3 regions of the Enterobacter sp. C4G1 genome follow, and region 1 is predicted to be linked to each of the others. Evidence: predicted binding sites of a transcription regulator. Region 1 holds the regulator's gene; each other region holds the start of a gene.
What was found. Region 1 encodes PurR, which represses purine synthesis genes. Its sites were predicted from a motif close to CANGCAAACGTTTGCNTG; they were not measured.
Positions count from the first base shown of each region.

Region 1 (7,707 bases):
GTAAGAGACCCTGATGTCCGATAACGCTCAATTTACCGGTCTGTGCGACCGTTTTCGTGGTTTTTATCCCGTTGTCATTGATGTAGAAACAGCCGGATTTAACGCTAAAACCGATGCGCTGCTTGAAATTGCCGCCATCACGCTGAAGATGGATGAACAGGGCTGGATTTCACCGGACACCACGCTGCATTTCCATGTTGACCCGTTTGAGGGCGCCAACTTACAGCCAGAAGCACTGGCCTTTAACGGCATTGACCCGCATAACCCGCTGCGTGGCGCCGTAAGCGAATACGATGCACTGCACGCCATTTTCAAAATGGTGCGCAAAGGCATGAAGGACAATGATTGCAGCCGCGCGATCATGGTGGCGCATAACGCCACCTTCGATCACAGCTTTATGATGGCGGCAGCCGAACGCGCTTCGCTCAAGCGCAACCCTTTCCACCCGTTTGTTACCTTCGACACCGCTGCGCTGAGCGGTCTGGCGCTGGGACAAACGGTATTATCCAAAGCCTGCATTACAGCAGGGATTGCGTTTGACGGGACTCAGGCGCATTCCGCGTTATATGACACCGAACGCACGGCTGAGTTGTTCTGTGAAATTGTGAACCGCTGGAAACGTCTTGGCGGTTGGCCGCTACCGATGGGCGATGAGGCAGATATTCAATCGTAGGTCGGGTAAGCGCAGCGCCACCCGACAAAAAAAAGCGACCTCGACAGGTCGCTTTTTTATTTTCGCAGATAACTTACTCTGCGTCTGGTTCTTCAGTTTTGTACTTAGCAGCAGTTTCTTTGATCAGCTGTTGCAGTTCGCCACGCTGATACATTTCGATCAGGATGTCACAACCGCCAACCAGCTCGCCATCAACCCACAGCTGCGGGAAGGTCGGCCAGTTAGCGTATTTTGGCAGCTCAGCGCGAATGTCCGGGTTTTGCAGGATATCAACGTAAGCAAAGCGCTCGCCACAGGCAGACAGCGCCTGAACTGCTTGTGCGGAGAAACCGCAGCTTGGCAGTTTCGGAGAACCTTTCATGTACAGGAGAATTGGGTTTTCAGCAATCTGGTGCTGGATTTTTTCAATAGTGGTGCTCATGTCTTGCTTCCTTTAACTTCTGTTACGGCATTCGTCTGACATTGTAGCGGTTCAGAGCGGCATCGGAAAATAACATTTTTTTCACGTCTATATATTTTAAACGTTACCGGCATAAGTTGCATTCCAAATGTAGCTTAACCCTACTGCAGATAAGGTTTTGCTTAAGGAGTAAGCAATAGTGCTACAGATTGATGTTTTTTTTTGCACTTGCTAACGAAACACAATTTTAGATTGAAAAATGCTATTAACTTCTCGGGTTTTTATAGATTAGAATCGACGGGTTTTGAAAATCACACGCGGGTATGATTGATGACCTGCATTTACCAGGGGACTGGCCAGTGGCGCGGATAAATAAAATCTCGATCACGCTCTGTGCTTTATTGTTTACAACACTCTCTTTCACGCCAGTGGCTAACGCCTCCCAGCAGGCGCGGCATTCTGCTGTACAAAAAACGCACCTGGCTAAAGTCACAGAACGTAAGAAAAAAACCACCAGTAAGAACGAAAAGAAAAAAACTACCACACAGACTAAACGTACTGCCTCCAGCAAAGCTAAAACCACTCACACCACTTCGCGCAAAGCCCAGCAAACTGCCGCTAATCTCGTTACCGAAAAATGCACTGCCCGCAAAGGTCACAAAGCGAAGTGCGTCAAAGTCACGAAAGTAGCGGAAGTCCATAAGGTACGCGTCCAGAAAGCGCAAAAAACCGCGATGAACAAGCTGATGGGACAAATTGGCAAGCCTTATCGCTGGGGCGGAACCTCACCCCGTACCGGTTTCGATTGCAGTGGTCTGGTGTACTACGCCTACAAAGATCTGGTGAAATTCCGTATTCCGCGTACTGCGAACGAAATGTATCACCTGCGCGATGCTTCACCGGTCGATCGTGGTGAACTGGAAAGCGGCGATCTGGTTTTCTTCCGCACTCAGGGTCGCGGCATGGCCGACCACGTGGGTGTTTACGTGGGCAACGGGAAATTCATCCAGTCACCACGTAGCGGCCAGGACATTCAAATTACCTCTCTGAGTGAAGATTACTGGGTACGCCACTACGTTGGCGCACGCCGTGTGATGACCCCGAAAACCATCCGTTAATCCCTGCCCTGCCGCGTCTGCGGCGGGGTAAGTTCCTCTTTTGCATACCCTTTCAATTTGCTACTCTATCCCTGTTGTCTTTATGGTTATTGGCAACGTAAAAAATAATAAGGAGAGAAGCAATGTCGTTCGAATTACCTGCACTACCGTATGCAAAAGACGCCCTGGCTCCACACATTTCCGTGGAAACCCTGGAATATCACTACGGCAAACATCACCAGACGTATGTCACCAACCTGAACAACCTGATCAAAGGCACTGACTTTGAAGGCAAAACGCTGGAAGAGATCGTGCGTAGCTCAGAAGCTGGCGTGTTTAACAACGCCGCTCAGGTCTGGAACCACACGTTTTACTGGCACTGCCTGGCACCTAATGCAGGCGGAGAACCCACCGGTGAACTGGCCGCAACCATCAATGCCGCGTTCGGCAGCTTTGCTGATTTCAAAGCGAAATTCACTGACGCAGCAATTAAAAACTTTGGTTCTGGCTGGACCTGGCTTGTGAAAGAAGCCGATGGCAAACTGGCTATCGTATCAACATCCAACGCGGGTACACCGCTGACCACCAGCGCAACCCCGCTGATGACCGTCGATGTGTGGGAACATGCTTACTACATCGATTACCGTAACGCACGCCCGAACTACCTGGAGCATTTCTGGGCGCTGGTTAACTGGGAATTTGTTGCGAAGAACCTCGCAGCGTAAGAGACACGCAGAAGGGTTCGCTCTTCTGCGTTATGATTATTCAGCCGCGCAGGCCGTTTCTGGCTGTTTACGACCCGACATCAGTACCAGCAGTAACCCCAGAGCCGCAATAATCGCCCCCATTACCGGCACAAAGCTGTACCCCAGGCCACCCGAAATCACCGCACCACCGGCCGCAGCGCCCAGTGCATTACCCAGGTTAAACGCACCAATATTCACGGATGAAGAGAGTCCTGGCGCTTCATGCGCCACACGCATTACCCGCATCTGCAACGGCGGAACCACGGCAAAGGTCGCCGCACCCCATACCACCATCGCAATGGCTGCACCAAATTCGTTACGCGCCAGCCACGGAATGGCCACCATGATGGCAATCAGCAGCGTTAAGAAGCCTTTCAGCGTGCCACTCACGGAACGGTCTGCCAGCTTACCGCCCAGGTAGTTACCGATAGAGAACCCTACGCCAATCAGCACCAGCATCGCGGTAATAAAGACCGGCGTGGCATGAGTAATGTCGTGCAGCACGGGCGAAATATAGGTATAGAGCGTGAACATCGCCCCAGCCCCCAGCACGGTGGTCAGCAGTGCAGACAATACCTGAGGACGAACCAGCACGGACAGCTCTTTGCGTACATCAGGGCGTTCGCCTGCGCTGCCTTTTGGCAACGAGAAGAACAGTGCGACCATAGCAATCACGCCCAGTGCAGCGGTTGCCAGGAACGACATACGCCAGCCGATCGCTTCACCCAGCCACGTGGCCGCAGGTACACCGCCGATGTTGGCAATGGTCAGACCCATAAACATGGTTGCCACGGCGCTGGCCTGCTTATGTTTAGGTACAACGCTTGCTGCAACAACCGATCCCAGTCCGAAGAAGGCACCGTGGTTAAGGCTAGTCAGGATACGTGACAACATCAGCGTGGTGTAATCCGGTGAAAGCGCGGAAAGTACATTCCCAAGGGTAAAAATAGCCATCAGGAAAATCAGCGCATTACGGCGCGCACGGTGTGAAAGCAGCAACGTCATTAACGGTGCCCCTACCATCACGCCAATCGCGTAGGCGCTAATCAGCATACCGGCCGCCGGGATAGAGACGTCTACACCCCGGGCGATAACAGGCAATAACCCCATCGGGGAAAATTCGGTGGTGCCAATCCCAAAAGCGCCAATCGCCAGGGCCAGCAGAGGAAAATTGATTTTCATGAGTCAACTCCGGATGCCGTGTCGTACCACGACACAGAACAAAGAAGTCAAAAGCATGACACCAATCACAAAAAATGAGAAGTTAACAATTTGGCAAAAGATTATTGCCGGAGAAGTAACAATAAAAGGAAATCCGGAGGGAGAACGCTCTCCCCCCGTCTGAATCAGTGCAGAATAGCCGTAAACGATGCAGCAACTATCAAACCCAGCACGATAACGGTGGTCGTCAGCGAAAACTTAAGATCGGTACTCATCAATTTTTCTCCTTTTAATCACCTTACGAAAAGTGAGCTTGCTCATTTTTACACAGTTTACGTCAAAAATCTTCCTGGATTTAAACTGATATCCACTTTTGCTCTTCCCCTTTTCATCAAGATAGGACAAAATTCCACGCTAAATTTATTAGCGTACCGGCCATTGACCCCCTCCTGACGTCCTGTGTCGTTTTCCCGGCGTGTCGCAATTCCAGATTGCGTGATAAGGGTGAGAGAAGGCAAACGTTTACCTTCAAGTTTTTCAGGAGCTTAGGATATGGTCTGGAGTGACATTTAATGGCAACAATTAAAGACGTGGCAAAACGCGCAAACGTTTCCACTACAACCGTATCACATGTAATTAACAAAACCCGTTTTGTAGCGGAAGAGACGCGTAATGCCGTCTGGGCGGCGATCAAAGAACTGCACTATTCGCCAAGCGCGGTCGCACGTAGCCTTAAAGTTAATCACACCAAATCCATTGGTTTGCTGGCCACCAGCAGCGAAGCTGCATATTTCGCAGAGATAATCGAGGCGGTCGAGAAAAACTGCTTCCAGAAAGGCTATACCCTGATCCTGGGTAACGCGTGGAACAACCATGAGAAACAGCGCGCTTATCTGTCTATGATGGCGCAAAAACGCGTGGATGGCCTGCTGGTCATGTGTTCCGAATACCCGGATTCTGTGCTCTCCATGCTGGAAGAGTACCGTCACATCCCAATGGTGGTGATGGACTGGGGTGAAGCGCATGCCGATTTTACTGACTCAGTAATCGATAACGCCTTTGAAGGCGGTTACATGGCCGGTCGTTATCTGGTAGAACGGGGTCACCGCGAGATTGGCGTGATTCCAGGTCCACTGGAGCGCAACACCGGTGCAGGCCGTCTGGCCGGATTTATGAAAGCCATGGAAGAAGCACTGATCACCGTTCCAGAAAACTGGATTGTTCAGGGTGACTTTGAGCCTGAATCCGGTTACCGCGCAATGCAGCAAATTGTCTCCCAGCCGCATCGTCCGACTGCTGTCTTCTGCGGTGGCGATATTATGGCGATGGGTGCGCTTTGTGCTGCCGATGAGCTGGGTCTGCGCGTACCGCAGGATATTTCTGTGATCGGGTATGACAACGTGCGCAACGCGCGTTTCTTCACCCCGGCGCTGACCACTATTCATCAACCGAAAGATTCTCTGGGTGAAACAGCCTTCAACATGCTGATGGACAGGATCGTTAACAAACGTGAAGAGTCGCAGTCAATTGAAGTCCACCCGCGTCTTATCGAACGTCGCTCCGTGGCGGACGGTCCTTTCCGCGACTACCGCCGTTAATCGTGCACGGAGCCAGTTAATCTGGCTCCCGTAACCACTCCCTGTTCAGCGTTTCACTGTCCCCCAGGTAATCCAGCAGCCAGGCCATCGCGGGCGATACGTCACTTTGCTGCCAGGTCAGACAACAGGCCGCGTCCGGGAATGGGTTTTCAAGCTCAAGGGCAACCCACTCCCCGGCATCGATTCGTGGTCTGGCAAAATGGACCGGCACCATTGCCACACACAACCCGGCAGAAAGGCAGGTCGCGGAGGATTCCCAGTCGGGCGCAATCACCCGTCGCTGGTTATCCAGAAGCCAGGTCACACGCTTGGGTAACGAGCGTGACGTATCTTCCAGTACCAGCGATGGCCAGTTACGCAGGGTATCATCGCTTAACGGCCCTGCCATTGCCGCCAGCGGGTGATCGCTTGCCACCACGCATTTCCAGCTTAACATTCCCATATCGCGAAATGCGTAACGTCCCCCAACGGGTATGGCCTGTGTTGCGCCGATCGCCATCTCAGCCCTGCCATCTGCCAGCGCATCCCAGACACCGTTAAAGACTTCCTGCGATACCCGCAGCTCGACATCGGAGAAGTGGCGATAAAAATCGACAATCATCTGCCGGGTACGTTCGGGTTTTACGATGTTATCCACCGCAATAGAAAGATGACCTCGCCAGCCATTAGCAATCTGCTGACACTGTTCACGAGTGATCTGCATTTTTTTGATAACAGAACGCCCTTCTTTCAAAAACCACGCCCCGGCAGGCGTTAACTCCACGTCGCGATGGCGGCGTTCAAACAGCGGAACGGCCAGCCACTCCTCAAGCTGACGCACCGTGTAGCTAATGGCCGAGGGGACGCGGTGTAGTTCCTGCGCGGCTCCGCTGAAGCTGCCGTTACGGGCGACAGCATCCACAACTTCAAGAGAATAATCTGACCACATTTTCTGCCTGCAAAAAATTTGAATGCACCCGCCAAATATTAGCGTTTCACAAGCCGCTTTGCACTCCCTACACTCTGCGCCAACGTACCCTGCCTCCTTAAGGAGAATAAAACAATGCAACCCAGGAAAGGTTTTTTAGTCTGGCTCGGCGGCTTAAGCGTGCTGGGCTTTTTAGCTACCGATATGTACTTACCCGCATTCGCTGCAATGCAGGAAGATTTGCAAACGCCTGCCGCGGCCATTAGCGCCAGCCTGAGTTTGTTCCTCGCCGGTTTTGCCTTTGCACAGCTGCTGTGGGGGCCGCTCTCCGACCGTTTTGGTCGTAAACCAGTGCTGTTACTGGGTCTGGCAATTTTTGCCGTAGGCTGTCTTGGGATGTTGTGGGTACGCGATGCGACCTGGTTACTGGTGCTGCGTTTTGTTCAGGCCGTCGGCGTTTGTGCCGCAGCGGTCACCTGGCAGGCGCTGGTGACGGATTACTATCCGGCTTCACGGACCAATCGAATTTTTGCCACTATTATGCCGCTGGTAGGCCTCTCTCCCGCGCTTGCACCACTGCTGGGCAGTTGGATCCTGGCGCATTTCGACTGGCAGGCGATTTTCGCCACCCTGTTTGCCATCACTCTGGTGCTGATGCTGCCCGCATTCGCCCTGAAACCTGCGCATAAAAAAGAGACACATCCGGAAGCGAAGCCAACTACCTTTACCTCTTTGCTGCGCACCAAAGCGTACCGCGGCAACGTGCTTATCTACGCCGCCTGTTCAGCCAGCTTCTTTGCATGGCTGACCGGCTCACCCTTTATTCTGCACGATATGGGGTACAGCCCGGCGGCCATCGGCCTGAGCTATGTTCCACAGACTATCGCCTTCCTGGTGGGCGGTTACGGTTGCCGTGCGGCGCTGCAAAAATGGCAGGGGCAGCAGATGTTACCCTGGCTGCTGGCGCTGTACGCTTTAAGCGTTATTGGTACCTGGGCCGTCGGCTTTATTCCGGGGGCTGGTCTGGCGGAAATCCTGATTCCATTCTGTGTGATGGCAATTGCTAACGGTGCCATTTACCCGATTGTGGTGGCGCAGGCTTTACGGCCGTTCCCACAGGCAACG
Region 1 is NZ_JBQVVV010000002.1:257,953-265,659, reverse strand. It holds gene rnt (ribonuclease T) at 14-673, shown strand; gene grxD (monothiol glutaredoxin 4) at 747-1,094, opposite strand; gene ACT9TW_RS15115 (C40 family peptidase) at 1,433-2,191, shown strand; gene sodB (superoxide dismutase [Fe]) at 2,314-2,895, shown strand; gene ACT9TW_RS15105 (MFS transporter) at 2,932-4,098, opposite strand; gene cydH (cytochrome bd-I oxidase subunit CydH) at 4,263-4,352, opposite strand; gene purR (HTH-type transcriptional repressor PurR) at 4,650-5,675, shown strand; gene punR (DNA-binding transcriptional activator PunR) at 5,692-6,603, opposite strand; gene punC (purine nucleoside transporter PunC) at 6,718-7,707, shown strand, end outside.

Region 2 (7,707 bases), on a different contig from region 1:
CATTGAACTGTATGATAACGAAGGCAAAGTGATCCCATTGCAGAAGGGCGGGCACCCGGTGCATTCCGTACTGAATGTGACGCAGCCTGAGCAGACCTTTATCTTCGATAACGTCTACTTCCAGCCAGTTCCGGCGCTGCTGTGTGAATTCTCCGCGCCAGTGAAGCTGGAGTATAAATGGAGCGATCAGCAGCTGACGTTCCTGATGCGTCATGCACGCAACGACTTCTCCCGCTGGGATGCGGCGCAAAGCCTGCTGGCAACCTACATCAAGCTGAACGTGAACCGCCATCAGCAGGGCCAGCCGTTGTCGCTGCCGGTGCATGTGGCCGACGCCTTCCGCGCGGTTCTGCTGGATGAGAAAATTGACCCAGCGCTGGCTGCGGAAATTCTGACCTTACCATCGGCAGGTGAAATCGCTGAGCTGTTCGAGATTATCGATCCGATTGCGATCGTGGCCGTTCGTGAGGCGCTGACCCGTACCTTGGCCGCTGAGCTGGCAGACGAATTCCTGGCGGTCTATAACGCGAATAAACTGGCTGAATATCGTGTGGAACATGACGACATTGGCAAGCGTTCGCTGCGTAATACCTGCCTGCGTTACCTGGCCTTCGGTGAAGTCGAACTGGCGAACACCCTGGTGAGCAAACAGTATCATGAAGCTGACAACATGACTGATGCCCTGGCTGCCCTGGCGTCAAGCGTTGCCGCAGAACTGCCGTGCCGTGATGCGCTGATGCAGGAATACGACGACAAGTGGCATCAGGATGGTCTGGTGATGGACAAATGGTTCATCCTTCAGTCCACAAGCCCGGCGTCTGATGCACTGAACACCGTTCGCAGCCTGCTGAAACACCGCTCTTTCACCATGAGCAACCCGAACCGCGTCCGTTCGCTGATTGGTGCGTTCGCCAGCAGCAACCCGGCAGCCTTCCACGCCGAAGACGGCAGCGGTTATCAGTTCATGGTAGAGATGTTGACCGAGCTGAACAGCCGTAACCCGCAGGTGGCGTCACGTCTGATTGAGCCGCTGATCCGCCTGAAACGCTACGATGCGAAGCGCCAGGCGAAAATGCGCGCCGCGCTTGAGCAGCTGAAAGGGCTGGAAAATCTGTCTGGCGATCTGTACGAGAAGATTGCTAAGGCCTTGGCTTGATATAAAAGATAACCAGCCCTCTCCCGGTGGGAGAGGGCTGGGGTGAGGGCATCAGGCATTAGCCTTTCTTCGCGCTAACTCAGTTCCCCCACGCTTCATCACCCGTTCCAGTACTTCTGCTTCCAGCTCCGCCAGTCTTGCTGACCCCACGCGACGCGGTCGCGGAATATCCACCGTCAGATCCAGCCCAATTTTTCCCTCTTCTATCAGCAGCACACGGTCAGCCATTGCCACGGCTTCGCTGACGTCATGCGTCACCAGCAAGACCGTAAACCCGTGCTCCTGCCATAAAGAGACAATCAAATCCTGCATTTCGATACGGGTCAGGGCATCCAGTGCGCCGAGCGGTTCATCAAGCAGCAGCAGGCCGGGGCGGTGAATCAGTGCTCTGGCCAGCGCCACGCGCTGTTTCTGCCCACCTGACAAAGCCGCCGGCCACTCACCCGCGCGATTTTTCAGCCCAACGGCGGCCAGCGCCTGTCTTGCTTCATCCCGCCAGCTACCTTTCAGACCCAGCCCGACGTTGTCGATAACCGTTTTCCACGGCAGCAGACGCGCATCCTGGAACATCATGCGGGTATCATCCTGAATATCGGCAAGCGGGGTATTTCCGGCCAACAGCTTGCCGCCGTTGGGCGCTTCCAGCCCGGCTAACAGCCGCAGCAGCGTACTTTTCCCTCCGCCGCTGCGCCCCACAACCGCCACAAATTGCCCGGCGGGGATATGCAGATCCAGTGCGTTAAGAATTGTGTTTTCGCCGTAGCGTTTCGTCACACCGCTGAGCAACAGCGGTGTTCCCTGGTTCAGTCGGGCAGTATTCATGCGTTTGCCTCCTGAGTGTTATAGGCCGGATTCCAGCGCAACCAGCTACGTTCAAGCCACTGGGCGCTGACGTCGGCAAGCTTGCCGAGCAGGGCATAAAGAATGATGGCAACCACCACCACGTCTGTTTGCAGAAATTCACGGGCGTTCATCGCCAGATAACCGATACCAGAGTTGGCCGAGATGGTTTCCGCCACAATTAGCGTCAGCCACATCAGCCCGAGCGCAAAGCGCACGCCCACCATAATGGAGGGCAGGGCACCTGGAAGGATCACATGGATAAACAGGGCAAAACCGGATAAACCATAGCTGCGTGCCATCTCCACCAGCCCACGATCGATATTGCGGATACCGTGCCAGGTATTAATGTAAATCGGGAACAGCGTCCCCAGCGCGACAAGAAAAATCTTGGCGCTTTCATCAATGCCAAACCACAAAATAACCAGTGGGATCAAGGCCAGATGCGGCACGTTACGCAGCATCTGGATTGAGGTATCCAGCAAACGCTCGCCCCAGCGAGACAACCCGCTGATCAGCCCGAGCGTCAGGCCGATGCTCCCGCCAATCGAAAAGCCAATCACCGCACGCCAGGAGCTGATAGCCAGGTGTTGCCACAGTTCGCCACTCACGCTGAGTGACCAGAACGCTTCTACGACGCCCTCCGGGGAGGGCAAAATGCGGCTCGATAACCAGCCGGTTGTAGAGGCCAGTTGCCAGAGCGCCACAATGCCGACGGGCAAAAACCAGGGAGCGGCACGCAGCAGCCATTTTTGTGCAGTAACAGACATCGGCGCTCCTTAGCTTTGCGCAGCTTTTCGCGGAATAAACTCATTGGCGACCGCTTCGCCCTGAAGCTGGAGCGGGCGAGGCTGCGGAATTTCCGGGATGGCGACATCCAGATGCGGGAATAACAACTCGCCCACTTTGTATGCCTCTTCCAGATGCGGATAACCGGAGAGAATAAAGCTGTCGATACCCAGTTCAGCATACTCATTGATGCGTGCCGCGACGGTCGGGCCATCGCCTACCAGCGCGGTACCTGCGCCGCCGCGAACCAGGCCCACTCCCGCCCACAGATTGGGGCTAATCTCCAGATTTTCGCGCTTGCCGTTATGCAAAGATGCCATCCGGTGCTGGCCCACGGAATCCGTTTTGGCGAAGGCAGCCTGCGCTCTGGCGATGGTGTCCTCATCCAGATGCGAGATCAGCCGGTCGGCTGCCCGCCAGGCTTCTGCATTCGTTTCGCGCACAATTACGTGCAGGCGAATACCAAAACGCACTTTGCGACCATGCGCCGCCGCTTTGGCGCGCACCTGAGCTATTTTTTCTTTAACCAGCTCTGGTGGCTCGCCCCAGGTCAGATAGAGATCGACCTGTTCGGCGGCCAGATCCTGCGCGACATCGGAAGAACCGCCAAAATAGAGCGGTGGGCGCGGCTGCTGCACCGGCGGGAAATAGAGTTTCGCATCCCGAACGTGAACATGTTTGCCGTCATAGGTGACGGTATCCCCTTCCAGCAGGCGTCGCCATACGTGGGTAAATTCCGCCGAGGCTTCATAACGTTCAGTGTGATCCAGAAAAACGCCATCACCCGCCAGCTCCTGCGGATCGCTTCCGGTCACCAGGTTAAACAGGGCGCGCCCATTGGAAAGTCTGTCCAGCGTGGCGGCCTGACGTGCTGCCACGGTAGGGGAGACCACGCTCGGGCGCAGCGCGACCAGGAATTTCAAACGCTGAGTCACTGGGATCATCGACGCGGCCACCAGCCAGGCATCTTCACAGGAACGCCCGGTAGGGATCAGCACACCGGTAAAACCGATACGATCTGCTGCCTGGGCTATCTGCTGCAAATAGCCGTGATCGACCGGGCGGGAACCCTCTTCTGTACCAAGATAGTGTCCATCACCATGGGTGGGTAAAAACCAGAAAAGATTCAGACTCATGATTTCGTTCCTTGTGTAGCAGTGGGTTGCCAGATGCGATCGCGTATATTCACCTGTTTTGGAGCAAGGTGGTTTTGATAAAAGAGATCGGCGGTTTGTTGCTGAAGCGCTGCCACGTGTGCGTCGACAGGCTTAATGGTGGTGGGTGGACGGTGATCCAGGTAGCTGGCAATAACCGGTTCAGGCAATCCCATGGTTTTGGCCAGCAACGTGATACTTTCCTGGCGCTGGCTTTGCGTCAGTGCATCCGCCTGGGTAAAGGTGTCGAGAACACCCTGAACAAAAGCACCGTTCTTTTCCGCATATGGACGCGCGGCAAGATAGAACGATCCGGTCTGTTTCAGCGTGCTGCCGTCTTTAAGCACCCGCACGCCACCCTGAAGTAACGCCGCAGAATAATACGGATCCCAGATTGCCCATGCATCAACGTTGCCCTGCTGGAACGCCGCGCGGGCATCGGCAGGAGTCAGATAAACCGGTTGAATGTCGGTGAATTTAAGCCCGGCCTCCTGCAATGCGCGTAGCAGCAGGTTATGCGAGCTGGAACCTTTCTGGAACGCCACTTTGTGACCTTTAAGTTCAGCAACGTTCTTAATGGCGCTATTTTCTGGTACCAGAATCACTTCCGCTTTCGGCTTGGGCGGCTCTACACCGACATACACCAGGTCCGCACCGGCAGCCTGCGCGAAAATAGGCGGAATATCGCCGGTACTGCCCAGATCGATACTGCCCACGTTAAGGGCTTCCAGCATCTGTGGCCCGGCCGGGAATTCCACCCAGGAGAAGGTTGTGTTCGGGAAGCGTTTTTCCAGCAACTGATGACTTTTCGCCAGCACCATACTGACGCTGCCTTTCTGATAACCAATGCGCAGACTCTCCGGCGCAGTTTCCGCCGAGTGAGCCAGTGCAGAGAGGGTCAGCAACCCAGCCAGTCCTATGCGGGTTAAGTGTTTAAACATGAGCAACTCCTTGCGGCAGGCTAAATGCAGGTACCTGTACATCGCGGCGGTGCAGGGCCTGCCAGAAGGTTTCCAGCGCGCTGTCCAGGCGGGTTTGCAGATTCGGCGTGAAGTGCGGTTTGTGCTGATAGTCGATAACCTGAGAATCATCAGCAAAGACGCCGTGCAGGATCTCCTGTGCTTTTAACGCACTCAGTACCGGTTTCAGGGCGTAATCAACCGCCAGCAAATGTGCAACCGTACCGCCTGTCGCCAGTGGTAGCACCACTTTGCCGTCCAGCGCGCGTTCTGGCAGCAGGTCGAGTAACGTTTTCAGGGCGCCAGAAAAAGAGGCTTTATATATTGGCGTTGCCACAATTAAACCGTCTGCGCCTTTGAGCTGTTCGATCAGAGTTTTGAGCGCCGGGCTGTCAAAGCGGGCATAAAGCAGGTCTTCCGGGGCGAAGTTGTGCAGATTCCAGTGGCACACTTCGATATCCAGGCTATTCAACTTTTCGCGGGCATATTCCAGTAGCGCACTGGAGCGCGAAGGGAAACGTGGACTTCCTGCCAGGGTAATGACACGCATGTTTGCTCCTTGTAACTAATTGTTTGCTTTTATCTAACATTCATAACAATTTTCAGGAGTGTGACACCGAGGGGTTATTCCACTAAATGATTTATCCGCAATTTAAATGCCATAAACTGCATAAGAAGTGTGCTGCGAGGGAAACGATTGCGTTTTGCGCGTTTTTTTTGCCGCAGGTCAATTCCCTTTCCGGGCAGGATCGCACATAATCCCCTCCCGGTTTGCACACCGGGAATCCAGGAGAGTTCATGTACTACCCCTTCGTTCGTAAAGCCCTTTTCCAGCTCGATCCTGAGCGCGCTCATGAATTTACATTCCAGCAATTACGCCGTATTACCGGTACGCCACTGGAAGCACTGGTGCGTCAGAACGTGCCGGAAAAACCTGTGCAGTGCATGGGACTGACCTTCAAGAACCCACTGGGCCTGGCGGCCGGGCTGGACAAAAATGGCGAGTGTATTGATGCCCTCGGTGCGATGGGGTTTGGCTCCATTGAAATCGGGACGGTGACGCCGCGCCCACAGCCGGGTAACGATAAACCGCGCCTGTTCCGCCTGGTCGCTGCCGAGGGGCTGATCAACCGTATGGGCTTTAATAACCTTGGTGTTGATCATCTGGTCGAGAACGTCAAAAAATCGCATTTTGACGGTGTATTAGGCATCAATATTGGCAAAAATAAAGATACGCCAGTTGAGCAAGGTAAAGATGACTATCTGATTTGTATGGAAAAAGTCTATGCCTACGCCGGTTATATCGCGGTGAACATTTCTTCACCAAATACCCCGGGGCTGCGTTCTTTACAATATGGCGAAGCGCTTGACGACCTGCTTAGTGCCATTAAAAATAAGCAAAATGAGTTGCAGGCGATCCACCATAAATATGTGCCAGTCGCGGTTAAGATCGCCCCGGATCTTTCTCCCGAAGAATTGATCCAGGTTGCTGACAGTTTAGTTCGCCATAATATTGATGGTGTGATTGCAACCAATACTACGCTCGATCGTTCTCTGGTTCAGGGAATGAAAAACTGTGACGAGGCCGGTGGCTTAAGTGGCCGTCCGGTACAATTAAAAAGCACCGAAATTATTCGTGCCTTGTCAGCCGAATTAAACGGACGTCTGCCAATTATTGGTGTGGGTGGTATCGACTCTGTCATCGCAGCGCGCGAGAAGATAGCGGCAGGTGCGACTATCGTGCAAATTTATTCCGGCTTTATTTTTAAAGGCCCACAGTTGATTAAAGAAATCGTTACTCACATCTAATCTTTTCTCCCTTATCAGACAACCAGGGCTTTATTTCCAGCCCTGGTTGTTTTATATTCCGTCATTGTTGCTTATTTAAACATTATGGTCTTTTATTATTGATGTTATAAACGAAGCCACAATCAGGACATTTTTAGAACAGGGCGTTTGGGGACGGGAGAGAAAAATGCGAATTAAACCTGACGATAACTGGCGCTGGTATTTTTGCGATGAGCATGACCGCATGATGCTCGATTTAGCCAATGGTATGTTGTTTCGCTCTCGTTTTGCCCGCCGAATGCTGACCCCTGATGCTTTCGCGCCGTCAGGTTTTTGCGTTGACGATGCCGCACTCTATTTCTCGTTTGAAGAGAAATGCCGCGACCTGGAACTCTCTAAAGAGCAGCGCGCTGAGCTGGTATTAAACGCGCTGGTCGCAATCCGTTTTCTGAAACCGCAGATGCCAAAAAGCTGGCATTTTCAGGCGCATGGCATGAGCTGGGAGCCAGTCACCGGGGACGCCGCCAGCGTCAATCTTAGCGATACCGCCGAAGAGGTGAGTTTGCTGGTGGTAGAGCCTGGCGAAAATGCCGCGCTCTGTTTACTGGCGCAACCCGGCGTGACAATCGCCGGGCGGATGATGCAACTAGGTGACGCAATCAAAGTGATGAACGACAGGCTGAAACCCCAACTGCGTGTTGATACCTTCAGCCTCGAGCAGGCCGTTTAAGCTTCCAGCTGTATCGACGTTTTCGGAATACAGCTGCAACACAAAATGGTGCCGTCATCCCCGATGGCCGATTTTTTCAGCGCACTCACTTCACCTTCTACCAGCCTGATGCGACAGCACCCGCAAATCCCGGCGCGGCACGAGTAGGGAACGCGTATTCCCGCTTGTTCCAGCTGTTCAAGTAAAACCTGCTGGTTGTTGCCCCGGATGACTTGCCCTTGCCACTGAATATCCACCACTGAAGTGGGTTCCATTTCGACATCAACAAACTCTTCTTCCTGGCCTGAGCCA
Region 2 is NZ_JBQVVV010000001.1:2,728,761-2,736,467, forward strand. It holds gene pepN (aminopeptidase N) at 1-1,156, shown strand, start outside; gene ssuB (aliphatic sulfonates ABC transporter ATP-binding protein) at 1,208-1,978, opposite strand; gene ssuC (aliphatic sulfonate ABC transporter permease SsuC) at 1,975-2,766, opposite strand; gene ssuD (FMNH2-dependent alkanesulfonate monooxygenase) at 2,776-3,921, opposite strand; gene ACT9TW_RS13085 (aliphatic sulfonate ABC transporter substrate-binding protein) at 3,918-4,880, opposite strand; gene ssuE (NADPH-dependent FMN reductase) at 4,873-5,448, opposite strand; gene pyrD (quinone-dependent dihydroorotate dehydrogenase) at 5,697-6,707, shown strand; gene zapC (cell division protein ZapC) at 6,874-7,416, shown strand; gene ACT9TW_RS13105 (YcbX family protein) at 7,413-7,707, opposite strand, start outside.
Region 2: pyrD (quinone-dependent dihydroorotate dehydrogenase) is a predicted target of PurR. The motif match lies at 5,585-5,602, and genes of this name have one in related genera.

Region 3 (7,707 bases), 220 kb from region 1:
GAACGCGACGAAAAAGGCGTCAGTGGCCATCCCTGCGCCAAAAACCCTTGCCACAATGGCATCGCGCGCAAAGCCAAGCACGCGGGAAAACATGGTCATCGAGCTGACTGCCGCCAGCGATTTTAATAAGTTCATTAACGTGAATTTCCAGAACCATACGGATTTGTAGGCCGGGTAAACGAAAGCGCCACCCGGCAAAGCCAACGAGCGGCGCTTAGTCTAACCCGATTTCAACGAATTACTATCCGCAGATGTTACAGCGAGTTATTCACTCATGGCATCTCGCCAGAGCCTTTCAACAATACGCTGCGCCAGGATTGCCTGCTCGCCAGAGGTTTCAGGAACCGTCTGATTTTGCACGCAGGTGATAAAGTGACGCGCACACCCGACAAAGCCACGTTGCTCAAGCGTGCTCTGCCACCCTGGAACGGACTGCATCACCACGCCGTTGCCCTTCTCTTCCCGCCACTCGCGCATATCGGTAATGTCATACAGTGCGCCATCGGTAACGGCCTGCACCGATTCCCGCTGGCTTCCTGCCCGGCGGTGCATACTGGTTGTTACCTGGAGATGATCCACCGAAAAATGATGTTCGGCATACACCATTTCGCCCTGCTCGCTGGTTAACAGCGTTCCGCTTTTCAGCTGCGCGTTGCCGTTGGTGAGCCACAGTGCGGTGTCCACAACATGCAGATAATCATCGAACAACGTAAAGCGCAGATCGTTCGGCCCAATGCTGTCAGTACGGTGCTTGTCCATGCGCAGCGAGGCAAGGTTCCCGGACTGGGCTTTGAGCTGCTGATAGAGTGGCGCAAAGCGACGGTTGAAACCCACCATCAGTTGCAGATTTTTGCTGGCCGCAAGGTCAATAAGGCGCTCAGCATCCTGAACGTTTTCCGCCAGCGGCTTATCCACGCAGACATGCACACCGGCGTTCAGCAATTCGCTGACTACCTGATAATGCGTTGAGGTTGAGGTATGCACAAACACCGCATCACAGTCGCGGGCTAAATCCAGCAGCGAGTTGGCATACGGGATGCGCCAGGTATCACAGATGCGCTGCGCTTTTTCGCGAGTAGGCGACCACGCCCCTTGCAGCGTCCAGTCCGTCGCTGCACCTAATACCGGCAACCAGGCTTTTTGAGCAATACCGCCAAGCCCGACGACTCCCACGCGTAATTTTGTCACCGTTAATCTCCCAAATGAGCAAGCAAGGCATCCAGACGCTGTTTAAGCCCGGCGACTTCTTCTTCAAGCGCTTCGACTCGCGCCGTCAGGCTGTCATTGCCCTCTTGTGCATCGGTTTCGGTATAACTGTCCAGCGGTTCCACATCACCGCTGAACAGGTGCATAAAGCGGCTTTCGCGCTTGCCCGGCTCCCGCGCAAGGCGTTGCACGTAAGGGCCATCTTCGCGTGTCGCCAGCCCTTCCAGCGTTTGCTCGACTTCCTGCATATCGCTGAATTCATGCATTCGGGAAGCACGTGAACGCAGTTCGCCAGGGGTTTGCGCGCCACGCAACAGCAGCGTGGTGATGACCGCCACTTCTGCGCTACTTAATTTGAGATCGCCAAACTCGGAATTACAAAAACGTTGTTCGTACTTGGTCACCCGGTTGCCAAACCCGCTCACCGTGCGCAGATAATGCCGTTTGACCAGCGCGTCCAGTACATCCTGCACGTCGTGTTCACCGAGATTCATCACCGGCTCGCGGTTGGTCTTTTGATTACAGGCCATGGTCACCGCATTCACAGATAACGGATATTGCTCTGGGGTGGTCACCTGCTTTTCAAGCAGGCAGCCAATGACCCGCGCTTCGGTGGCGGTTAACTGATATTTCATCTTTTCTCCTTAACGACCTGCTGTCCAGTCTGGGGTGGTTAACGCCGTCAGCACATGGTCACGCCATTCACCATCGATAAGCAGATAATCTTTGGCGTAACCTTCTTTCTCAAAACCTAAACGCGCCAGCAAATTTCCGCTGCGTTGGTTATGCGGCATATAGTTCGCCATGATGCGATGAATGTGTTGAGTGCGTTGCATATAGCGAATTGCCGTGGTCAGCGCTTCAAACATCAACCCCTGACCTTGCCACTTCTGTCCGATGGAATACCCAAGATAACAGGCGTGAAATGACCCACGCACTACGTTGGAAAAGTTAGCTATGCCAACGATCTCTTTTTCTTCCGGGTCCAGCAGCGCAAAATAGAACGCACTACCTTGCTTGTGAAACTCCGTAATCATACTGAGCCTCGCCTGCCAGCCTGACGGGTAACAATGGCTCTCATCCCGAACGGGTTCCCAGGGTTTTAAAAACTGGCGATTCTCGGCGTAATAATCCGCCAGACGCCAGGCATCACGCTCATGCACCAGACGGACGACAAGCCTGTCCGTTGTCAGGCGCACTTTTGGCACATTACTGCGATAGCCAAACATCGATACCACTCCTTCCCGTCGCTTCTGCTCTACCCATTAGCTTTACTATACCTGCGCCTTTGCCGTCTGTGAAAACAGTGACATACCATTTTGACCTCTTTTCACATTTTTCGATGAGAAGTCTCTATCAAAGCACCCTTTTGATAAAAAAATATTGTCGCTGGCGGGGTGGGAAAAAGCCTGACGACCCCGCAGAATATTAGCGTACTCACCATCTTCTTTTCCCTGGAGGGGAAATGTCCCGCGTATCACAGGCCAGGAACCTGGGTAAATATTTCCTGTTAGTCGATAACATGCTGGTCGTGCTCGGCTTTTTTGTCGTTTTTCCGCTTATTTCGATTCGCTTTGTCGATCAAATGGGCTGGGCGGCATTAATGGTCGGCATCGCGCTGGGTTTACGCCAGTTTGTCCAGCAGGGGCTGGGCGTATTTGGTGGTGCAATCGCTGACCGTTTTGGTGCCAAACCAATGATTGTCACCGGGATGTTGTTACGCGCGGCAGGTTTCGCCACCATGGGAATTGCGCATGAACCCTGGCTGCTGTGGTTCTCCTGCTTCCTTTCCGGTATAGGCGGCACCCTTTTCGATCCCCCACGAACGGCACTGGTGGTCAAGCTGATCCGCCCGCGCCAGCGTGGTCGCTTCTTCTCTATTCTGATGATGCAGGATAGCGCCGGTGCGGTGATTGGTGCGCTGTTGGGAAGCTGGTTGCTGCAATATGATTTTCGTCTGGTGTGTGCCACCGGCGCAGTGCTCTTTATTCTGTGTGCAGCCTTTAACGCCTGGCTGCTGCCTGCGTGGAAATTATCGACGGTAAAAGCCCCGGTGCGTGAAGGTCTGGGCCGCGTGCTAAGTGATAAACGTTTTGTCACTTATGTCCTGACCCTGACGGGCTATTACATGCTCGCGGTTCAGGTCATGCTAATGCTGCCCATCATGGTCAACGATATTGCCGGCTCGCCCGCGGCCGTCAAATGGATGTATGCCATTGAAGCCAGCCTCTCATTGACGCTGCTTTATCCGATTGCTCGCTGGAGCGAACGCCGGTTTCGTCTTGAGCATCGGCTGATGGCCGGGCTGCTGCTGATGACCCTGAGCATGATGCCGATTGGGCTAGTGAATACCTTGCAGCAGCTCTTTATGCTGATATGCACGTTCTACATCGGTTCGATTATCGCCGAACCGGCGCGTGAAACGCTGAGTGCCTCTCTGGCAGACGCCCGCGCCCGTGGCAGCTATATGGGGTTCAGCCGTCTTGGGCTGGCCTTTGGCGGTGCGCTGGGCTATGCCGGCGGTGGCTGGCTGTTTGATGCGGGCAAAGCGCTGAATCAACCAGAACTTCCGTGGATGATGCTGGGCGTGGTGGGCTTTATTACACTTCTTGCATTGTGGTGGCAGTTCAGCCAGAAACGCAGTGCGCGCGGGATGCTCGAGCCAGGCGCATAACCTCTCTGTTCGACGGGAGCGCTCTCCCGCCCTTCTTTATCAGTTTTTTCTGCTGGTTTCTGCCAGATCTCACTGACATACTGACGCATCAGGACAGAAGCGCCGATATTTTTTTGAGGAACGCCATGAAGAAGATCGTCTTTGCCGCAGCATTCGTCGTTAGCGGCCTGCTGGTGGGTTGTAACCAGCTTACGCAATATACCGTCAGTGAGCAGGAGATTAATCAGGCGCTGGAAAAGCATAACAACTTTTCAAAAGACATTGGCGTGCCGGGCCTTGCCGACGCGCATATCGTGCTGAGCAAGCTCACCAGCCAGATAGGGCGTGAAGAGCCGAACAAAGTCACCCTTACCGGTGATGCAGACCTGGACATGAATTCCCTCTTCGGTAGCCAGAAAGCGAATATCAAACTCAAGCTCAAAGCACTGCCGGTCTTCAATAAAGAGAAAGGGGCCATCTATCTGCAAGAGATGGAAGTGGTGGATGCAGTGGTTTCACCCGATAAGATGAAACCGGTGATCCAGACCCTGATCCCCTACCTCAACCAGTCGCTGAGCAGCTATTTCAACCAGCAGCCAGCCTATGTTCTGAGTGAAGATAAGAGCAAAGGCGAATCACTTGCCAAAAAATATGCAAAAGGGATAGAAGTGAAACCGGGAGAAATCATCATTCCATTCACCGATTAACCCCAGGGGCGCTCAGGCGCCCTTTTTTTTACGGAAATGTGTGCAAACGAAAACGTTTCCGCTTATGATTTGTGTCCGGCAAAAACGGCCATCCCAATGACTGATTCCTGACAAGCCGGAGCTCATCCATGACTGCACAACCCCAGGTTCTTAAAATCCGCCGCCCTGACGACTGGCATATCCATCTGCGTGATGGCGATATGCTGAAAACCGTCGTGCCTTATACCAGCGAAATTTATGGCCGCGCGATTGTTATGCCTAACCTGGTTCCGCCAGTCACCACCGTCGATGCCGCTATCGCGTATCGCCAGCGTATTCTTGATGCCGTCCCTGCGGGTCATGATTTTACCCCGCTGATGACCTGCTATCTGACGGACTCACTCGACCCGAACGAAGTGGAGCGTGGGTTTAACGAAGGGGTGTTCACCGCCGCTAAGCTCTACCCGGCCAATGCGACCACCAACTCCAGCCACGGTGTAACCAGTATCGACGCCATTATGCCGGTACTGGAAAGAATGCAGAAACTGGGGATGCCGCTGCTGATCCACGGCGAAGTTACCCATGCTGATATTGATATCTTCGACCGTGAGGCCCGTTTTATTGAAACGGTGATGGAGCCGCTGCGTCAGCGTCTGCCTGCACTGAAAGTGGTGTTTGAGCACATCACCACCAAAGATGCCGCCGAATATGTTCGCGACGGCAATGAGCTTATCGCTGCTACCATCACCCCACAGCATCTGATGTTTAACCGTAACCACATGCTGGTAGGCGGTGTTCGTCCGCATCTCTACTGCCTGCCGATCCTCAAGCGTAATATTCACCAGCAGGCACTGCGCGAGCTGGTGGCAAGTGGCTTCGACCGCGCATTCCTGGGCACCGATTCCGCGCCACACGCGCGTCATCGTAAAGAAGCGAGCTGCGGCTGTGCGGGCTGCTTTAACGCGCCAACGGCACTTGCCAGCTACGCAACCGTGTTTGAAGAGATGAACGCGCTGGCGCATTTTGAGGCCTTCTGCTCCCTGAACGGCCCTCGTTTCTATGGCCTGCCGGTCAATGAAACCTTTATCGAACTGGAGCGCACCGCGTACCAGGTTGAAGACGCCATTCCACTGACAGACGACACGCTGATCCCATTCCTGGCGGGTGAAACCGTGCACTGGACAGTTAAACGCTAAAAATATCAATGCCCCTTGTTGTCAAATCCACAATATACCTGTATAAATAAACAGTATATTACACAGGGGGCATTTATGCGTATTGAAGTTACCATCGCCAAAACAACCGTTCTGCCTGCTGGCGCGCTTGATGCGCTTGCCGGTGAATTATCCCGCCGTATTCACAACAGTTTCCCGGAAAACGACGGTGCCGTAACGGTACGTTATGCTACCGCGAACAATCTGTCCGTCATTGGCGCTGCGAAAGAAGATAAAGATCGCATCAGCGAAATCCTGCAAGAAACGTGGGAAAGTGCCGACGACTGGTTCATCACCGATTAAATCTTGCTCCCTCATTGTGTTTTTTTGCCGGGTCGCCCCGGCTTTTTTTTATCTGCTATCTGGTATTCGGGATAGTTCAAAATAATTGGGTGTCTTCTTTAAAAAACGTGAACAAGATGGTGTTTTATTGTTCGAACAATCCTAAAACACAGAAAAATGTGTTGCCAGCTATTTATTTTTCCCGTCATAACCCTTATTTATTGATATACTGAAATTGCTTCAGAAAAACATGCATTGAACCTCAAAGTCGTTGTCTTCTAGCACGTATTAAGGGGGTTATCATGGAAAAGAATAGTGAAGTCATCCAGACCCATCCTCTCGTTGGCTGGGATATCAGTACCGTAGATAGCTACGATGCTTTGATGCTGCGTTTGCACTACCAGACCCCGAATCAGCCAAACCGTGAAGAAGCGGAAATTGGGCAGACGCTGTGGCTTACCACTGCCGTCGCACGTCAGTTTATTTCTATTTTGGAAGCAGGTATTGCAAAAATAGAATCTGGCGACTACCAGGAAAATGAGTATAAACGGCATTAACCTTATGCCCACATTTCACTCAACAGGCACCCTCGGGGTGCCTTATTTATTTCTCCCTTGTATAACCCTCCGATGTTAATTACTCTGCTACAAAGTGTTGGTTTATGAGATACCTATGAAATACGACTTAATCATTATAGGCAGCGGCTCCGTGGGTTCTGCAGCAGGTTATTATGCAACGCAGGCCGGTCTTAACGTTCTGATGATAGACGCCCATCTTCCTCCGCATTCTGAAGGCAGCCATCACGGTGATACCCGTCTGATTCGTCATGCCTATGGCGAAGGTGAACGCTATGTGCCCCTCGTGCTGCGTGCCCAGACGCTTTGGGATGAACTGGCCACGCTCACCGAAGAGCGCGTCTTTGACCGAACAGGCATTATTAACCTCGGACCTGCCCATTCCGCTTTTCTGGCCACCGTCGAACACAGCGCGCGTGAGTTTAATCTTGATGTTGAGCGTCTTGACGCCGAAGCCATCATGAAACGCTGGCCGGAGATCCGTGTTCCTGATGATTACTTTGGGCTGTTTGAAGCCAATTCCGGCGTGTTGCATTGCGAGACGGCTATCAAAACCTGGATTTCTCTTGCTGAAAAAGCAGGATGCGCTCAACTATTCAACTGCCCGGTAACTGCCATTACCCATCACGAAGATGGCGTCACCGTCAGCACCCAGGAAGGCGACTACTCTGCCTCTCGTTTGCTTATCAGCGCTGGCACCTGGGTTACAAAACTGCTGCCTGACCTGCCCGTACAGCCAGTGCGTAAAGTCTTCTCCTGGTTTCAGGCGGATGGTCGTTACAGCAGCCAGAATAAGTTCCCGGCCTTCACTGGCGAATTGCCCAATGGCGATCAGTTCTACGGCTTCCCGTCAGAAAAAGACGCGCTCAAGATTGGTAAACACAACGGCGGGCAAGTTATCTCTTCACCAGAAGAGCGTAAACCTTTTGGCTCTTACCCGACCGACGGTTCTGAAGCCTTTACGTTCCTGCGAAATATCCTGCCAGGTATTGGCGGCCTGCTCTACGGTGCAGCCTGCACCTATGACAACACGCCGGATGAAGATTTCATCATCGACACCCTGCCTGGCCATGACAACACGCTGCTCATCA
Region 3 is NZ_JBQVVV010000002.1:37,579-45,285, reverse strand. It holds gene murJ (murein biosynthesis integral membrane protein MurJ) at 1-135, opposite strand, end outside; gene ACT9TW_RS14000 (Gfo/Idh/MocA family protein) at 265-1,188, opposite strand; gene ACT9TW_RS13995 (YceH family protein) at 1,191-1,841, opposite strand; gene rimJ (ribosomal protein S5-alanine N-acetyltransferase) at 1,851-2,435, opposite strand; gene mdtH (multidrug efflux MFS transporter MdtH) at 2,672-3,880, shown strand; gene ACT9TW_RS13980 (lipoprotein) at 4,006-4,566, shown strand; gene pyrC (dihydroorotase) at 4,695-5,741, shown strand; gene dinI (DNA damage-inducible protein I) at 5,817-6,062, shown strand; gene bssS (biofilm formation regulator BssS) at 6,344-6,598, shown strand; gene solA (N-methyl-L-tryptophan oxidase) at 6,714-7,707, shown strand, end outside.
Region 3: pyrC (dihydroorotase) is a predicted target of PurR. The motif match lies at 4,612-4,629, and genes of this name have one in related genera.